2 regions of the Pseudoalteromonas sp. BZB3 genome follow, and region 2 is predicted to be linked to the other one. Evidence: predicted binding sites of a transcription regulator. Region 2 holds the regulator's gene; the other holds the start of a gene.
The links. Region 2 encodes FliA, which starts transcription of late flagellar genes. Its sites were predicted from a motif close to CTAAAGNTNNNNNNNNNNNNGCCGATA; they were not measured.
Positions count from the first base shown of each region.

Region 1: ABMY35_RS09135 (VC2046/SO_2500 family protein) is a predicted target of FliA. The motif match lies at 1,945-1,971, and genes of this name have one in related genera.

Region 1 covers NZ_JBECOS010000009.1:206,484-209,656, forward strand. Annotated here, with positions in the region: gene ABMY35_RS09110 (ion channel) at 1-810, opposite strand, end outside; gene ABMY35_RS09115 (SprT family zinc-dependent metalloprotease) at 895-1,566, shown strand; tRNA gene ABMY35_RS09120 (tRNA-Tyr) at 1,593-1,677, opposite strand; tRNA gene ABMY35_RS09125 (tRNA-Tyr) at 1,705-1,789, opposite strand; tRNA gene ABMY35_RS09130 (tRNA-Tyr) at 1,809-1,893, opposite strand; gene ABMY35_RS09135 (VC2046/SO_2500 family protein) at 2,006-2,527, shown strand; gene ABMY35_RS09140 (YchJ family metal-binding protein) at 2,566-3,024, opposite strand; gene ABMY35_RS09145 (SulA-like leucine-rich domain-containing protein) at 3,039-3,173, opposite strand, start outside.
Region 2 covers NZ_JBECOS010000014.1:76,905-80,077, forward strand. Annotated here, with positions in the region: gene flhF (flagellar biosynthesis protein FlhF) at 1-43, shown strand, start outside; gene ABMY35_RS16265 (MinD/ParA family protein) at 36-896, shown strand; gene ABMY35_RS16270 (RNA polymerase sigma factor FliA) at 899-1,633, shown strand; gene cheY (chemotaxis response regulator CheY) at 1,672-2,055, shown strand; gene ABMY35_RS16280 (protein phosphatase CheZ) at 2,077-2,850, shown strand; gene ABMY35_RS16285 (chemotaxis protein CheA) at 2,866-3,173, shown strand, end outside.

The DNA.
Region 1 (3,173 bases), on a different contig from region 2:
TATATTGTCAGAAAAGCTTTGTGAAAAGTTAATAGATAGCACTTCATCCTGATAGCTGATGCCAAACAGGAAGTACATCAGTGCGCAAAATACAATCATTGAAAGGCTGAAACGGATCACATTTGCGGGTTTTTCACCATAACCGCAGAGTAGGTCAACAGCCGCACTCATAAAGCGTTTTTTTGAATGAGTTGGGTATTGATAATGACGCATACGCAGCTCTTTGTAGGTATAATTACCTGCCATTTCAAAAAGACCTTGTTGCTCAGCGCCTTTTCTAAGTGTGCGGTATGTCTCTTCAGATTGTAAGAAGAAATCAGCGGCATCTTCTGTTCGTTTCTCTTTGGCCGCTAAGCTTGCCTCATTTTCTTGCTGTAACTTACCACTTAAATCTATATTGTCGATCCGAGTGTTGTTTAGCTTTATACCCAATAAGTTGGAATTTGAAAGCTTACAGCAATGTAAATTGGCATCATGCAGATCTGCTTTCATTAAAGAGGCATTTTCAATTTTGTTGTTAAATAAATGCGCGCCTCTTAAATTTGCACGATAAAAATTGCTATATGATAAGTCGTAACCAGTATGGTCATTATGTTTGACAAGGTTTAGTCCTTCTAGATTCGCTCTTTTCAACTCCAAACCTTGCAGAAGCCCACCACGCTTGGCATAACGTTCTAGTTTTTGCGATAATTCAAGCCCACTTTTGTCGAACTTTGCGTCATGCCAAAAGCAAAGACCAGAGCCCATATCGATTTCTTGGCAGCGATGACCATCAGGAGATTGATATTGGCAAGTAGGTTTATCTTTCATAAATTAACCCCTTTATAGTCTTATTACACTAAAGGTAGCAGTAAATTTATGGCTTTGAATGTGAAGTAAAAAAAATTCTTAAAAATGTTTGATTATCAATTAAAGCTTAGTAAACGAAGAAAGACGGTTGCAATTAAAGTAACACCAGAGCAAGTGGTCGTGACAGCCCCCGAAAACGTGTGTGAAGTCGCTTTAGAAAATTGGCTCAAGAGCAAAAAAGACTGGGTACATACACAAAGACAGAAACTAGAGCTTGCGCCTAATAAACAAAAGCCTTTGCAAACAAGGTCACTTTTGGTTTTTGGTTCAGTTTACAAGATTGAATTTTCAGATATAAACAAGCCTGTGTTAGATCATGAGAGCCGCTTTATATATTTACCTGAGGTGCTTCGCCAAGAGAGCCTTAAGTTTAGGCGAGCGATCATTAAATTACTAACAGATTTGCTCTCTAGTTATTTAGAGTTGTGCTTAGAGCAATTGTCTAAGCAAATGAATTGTCATGTTTCAGCGGTGAAAATCAGGGAGTATAAAAGCCGCTGGGGGAGTTGTAGCAATAAACAAGCGCTTACTTTTAACAGCCTTCTTGCTGGGGCGCCAAAGCATATGATTGATTATGTCATTGTTCATGAGCTAGCACATTGTCATGTACTGGCACATAACACATTATTTTGGCAACTTGTTGAAAAGCACTATGAAGATTATAAGTCAGCAAGATTATGGTTTAACAAGAATGGTAAAGCGCTAATGATAGAATAAAATAAGATGATTTAATAAAAGAGAGATGGTGGAGGGGGCTGGATTCGAACCAGCGAAGGCAGAGCCGTCAGATTTACAGTCTGATCCCTTTGGCCGCTCGGGAACCCCTCCACAGGGTATATCTAATTTTGTACAACTTGGTGGAGGGGGCTGGATTCGAACCAGCGAAGGCAGAGCCGTCAGATTTACAGTCTGATCCCTTTGGCCGCTCGGGAACCCCTCCAAGTTGTAATGTGTTGTTGTGGTGGAGGGGGCTGGATTCGAACCAGCGAAGGCAGAGCCGTCAGATTTACAGTCTGATCCCTTTGGCCGCTCGGGAACCCCTCCTAAACAACGGCGCTGATAATAACAAAGTTTTTTATTAAGTAAAGAAAACAACTAAAGAAAATTAAAAAAATGCCGATAATAATATAACTTTTTAAATAATCGGTGAAACTCTATGCAATTAGAGCGCATTTTAAACAAGGAGCATCAGCTTGGTGACACGCTAGCAAAAAGCGTGGCACAAGAGCGTCGTGCTGACTTTGCGCTTTGTTTGGCTATGCTTTCACCAAACGCACTCGACTTCAGTGAATTTCATTTACCTGAATCAGAATTAACTGAGCCAGATAAGAGTGGAGATGCGTTAAAAAAAGAACTTCAAATTGGTCCCCAGCAACAAATGGCACCCAACACTTATGATATGACCATAGGTGAAAATAATAACCGTTTACTTCATGAGCAGGGACTTACAGAGTTAAGGCTAAGAAATTGTCTTTCGCCAGAACCTTTTCATATCAGAGACGATAAGAAGCATATTGAGTTAGCTATTATTGATAATTGTGAACCTACTGTGCAGGCTAAAATTTTCGCTCAAAGAGCTGGCGCATTAGAGATAGATAAACCCAAAATAGATGCTGCGGGTTTTTATGATCAATTAGCTAGCGGCGAAATGCAGCAGGCGGTTCAGTTGTCCGCCTAATGCGAGATGATAGTGAGTGAGCTTAAATACGGTTTAAATCAGCTAGCGTGACACTTTTTAAATTTTTTGCCACTGTCACAGGGGCAGGGATCATTTCTAGATACTTTTAACTCTGGCACATCATATAATTGGCCATCTAAGTAACGCCACGCCCCTTCTTCTTTAATAAATCTTGAAACCTCATGTATTTGGCAATGTTTTCCGTCTGCCAAATAATGGGCTTTAAACTCCACATAATCAAACTCAGGTTCAGTTTTTGTTGCGACGATCTCGAGCTTTATAAAGTTGGCAAATGAAGCGAATGCAGCGATGTCTTCAAGACTGTGATTACGTTGCTCAGATTTGGCATAAGTCTCAAGTATATACTGCGCATTATTAGTCGCATAAGCACTGTAACGAGAGCGCATAAGCTGCTCCGCTGTTTCAGGTAACTTATGCTTTGTAATGAATACATTGCAGCATGACTCATAAGGTTGAGTGTTAGAACAGTAACACATAAGAAAATCTTTTATTAACTTGCTATGCGCTCTATTGTACACGCTTTGCTGCTGGTTTCAGTAAAACAGTATAGCGAGATATCTGTTTGGCTTAAGTGCATTTGCGAAAGCAGCTCTGAATTCGTAATACCAGTCCATGTAATAACCGC
Region 2 (3,173 bases):
ACGTGTACCTGTAGCGTCTCAGACAGTAGGAATGTATGATTAACACAGTATTAGATCAAGCAAGTGGCCTGCGTAGAATGAATCAAAATGGCAACCATGGCGTAAAAGTAATTGCAGTAACGGGTGGTAAAGGAGGGGTTGGTAAAACCAATGTCTCATTAAATACGGCTATTGCACTTGGTCAGCAAGGAAACAGAGTACTCGTCTTAGATGCTGACTTAGGTTTGGCAAATTGTGACGTGATGCTTGGTTTAAGAGTAGAAAAAAACCTGTCTCATGTCCTTTCGGGTGAATGTGAGTTAGATGAGATCTTAGTTGAAGGTCCTGCTGGTATTAAAATTGTACCGGCTACCTCAGGATCGCAAAATATGGTTGAATTGACGCCTGCAGAACATGCAGGTCTCATCCGCGCATTTAGCGAGCTAAATACAGAATTTGATATTTTAATTGTCGATACCGCAGCGGGTATTTCAGACATGGTTCTTAGTTTTTCTCGCGCAGCACAAGATGTGATGGTCGTTGTGTGTGATGAACCGACCTCAATTACAGATGCTTACGCACTTATTAAGGTGCTTAGTCGTGAACACGGTGTTTACCGTTTTAAAATTGTTGCTAACATGGTTAGGAGCTTACGCGAAGGGCAGGAGCTATTTGCTAAACTTTCGAAAGTTACTGACAGATTCTTAGATGTTGCACTAGAATTAGTTGCAACCATTCCGTTTGATGAAAACATGCGTAAATCTTCTCGCCGTCAAAAAACCATTGTTGAGTTATTTCCAAACTCTCCGGCAGCGGTTGCATTTAGAGGGTTAGCGAGTAAAGCAGTTAAATGGCCAATACCACATCAACCTTCTGGTCATTTAGAGTTTTTTATTGAACAGCTAGTCAACGGATAACTATGTCGTCATCGATGGGTAAAGCGATGGGCTATCAAACTACAGACAACCTTAATAGAGTGATAGAGCGTCATACCGGTCTTGTCAAAAAAGTGGCGTGCCATTTATTGGCACGTTTACCAGCAAATATTCAGTTAGACGATCTTGTACAATCAGGCATGATAGGTTTGATTGAAGCCAGTAAAAACTTTGACGCAAGTAAGGGCGCAAGTTTTGAAACTTTTGCGGGGATCAGAATCCGAGGCGCGATGTTAGATGAAATTCGCCGTGGAGACTGGGCACCAAGAAGTGTTCATAAGAATAGTCGTATGGTTGCTGAAGCAATTGCTAATCTAGAAAGCGTCCTAGGTCGAGAGCCAAAAGACATTGAAATTGCTGAAAAACTTGATATTACTCTGGATGAGTACCATCATATTCTACATGATGTGAATGCAAGTAAAATCATTGGAATTGAAGATTTGGGGGTTGATGAAGACGTAATCACTCCTGTTAACAATGATTTAGCGCTAGACAAACCGTTCAATAACGTTAAAAATGAACGCTTTAACGAATCGTTGCTAACGGCGATTCAATCGTTACCCGAAAGAGATGCGCTAGTCTTATCTCTTTACTATAACGATGAAATGAATTTAAAAGAAATAGGGCAAATACTCGATGTAAGTGAATCTCGAGTAAGCCAAATTCATGGGCAGGCAATGATCAGGCTTAGGGCTAAAATCAATGACTGGGTCAATTAGAGTAATAATAATAGGTTCAAACCTCACTGGAGGATGTTTTGGATAAAAACATGAAAATTCTTGTGGTTGATGATTTTTCTACGATGAGAAGAATAATCAAAAACCTGCTTAGAGACTTAGGTTTTACAAATGTACAAGAAGCAGACGATGGCAGCACAGCTTTGCCTATGCTTCAAAATCAAGAATTTGACTTCGTAGTCACGGACTGGAATATGCCAGGTATGCAAGGCATCGATCTTCTTCGTGCTATACGTGCAGATGACAGTCTTAAGCATATTCCAGTACTTATGGTGACGGCTGAAGCGAAAAAAGAGCAAATTGTTGCTGCGGCGCAAGCTGGTGTAAATGGTTATATTGTAAAACCTTTCACTGCTGGAACACTTAAAACAAAACTAGAAAAAGTGTTTGAACGTTTAGGCTAGATAATTAAGAAGGAGAGGCGGATGTCAGCACCTTCTGTGCCTCAAATAACACTTGAGCAAGCTAAGCAACTTGTGACTTATCTTGAGCAAGGCGAGCAAGATAAAGCAGATAAGTTAATCATGGAGGCTGCAAGTAAGGAGCAATCTGAGCTTTTTGCTGAAGTGGGTAAATTGACCCGTCAACTACACGAGTCATTGAAAAACTTTGAGCTTGATACTCGTATTTCTGATTTGACGACAGAAGCCTTACCGGATGCTAAAGAACGTTTGAATTATGTCATGGAAATGACAGAAAATGCAGCCAATAAAACGATGGATGCAGTTGAAGCAAGTCTGCCTCTCGCGCAACAGCTTGCAGACGATTTATCTGATATAAAGCCAACTTGGGATAGACTCATGAGACGTGATATCCAGCTTGGTGAATTCAAATCTCTTTGTCATGATTTAGATAAGTTTATGCAAGGCTCACAAGCAACTACGGATGAACTTCAAGGACATATGACAAATGTTTTAATGGCTCAGGATTATCAAGACTTAACAGGTCAGGTCATTCGACGTGTTATCGAATTAGTTAGAGAAGTAGAAGACAGTTTAATCCACTTACTAACTGTATTTGGTACAGCAGAAGAACCTCAATCAAAACAAAAAGAAAATATTGAAGAGGTTCAGATTGCTGAAATGGATCCTGCAGAGTTATCAGGACCAGAAGGTCCGATAATGAATGCTGAATCTAGAGAAGATGTCGTATCTAATCAAGATGAGGTCGACGATTTATTGTCGAGCTTAGGCTTCTAATAGGAGAGTGTGTACATGAGCTTTGAAGTCGATGAAGATATATTACAAGACTTTCTTGTTGAAGCTGGTGAAATATTAGAGTTGTTATCTGAGCAGCTTGTTGAGCTAGAAAATAACCCTGAAGATAAAGAATTATTAAATGCAATCTTTAGAGGCTTTCACACTGTAAAGGGTGGTGCAGGCTTTTTGAGTATGACTGAGCTTGTAGACGCATGTCATGGCGCGGAAAACGTTTTTGATGTGTTAAGACAAGGGCAACGCTCTGTTTCTCCAGAACTGATGGACGTGATTCTTCAGTCCCTAGATACCATCAATGAAATGTT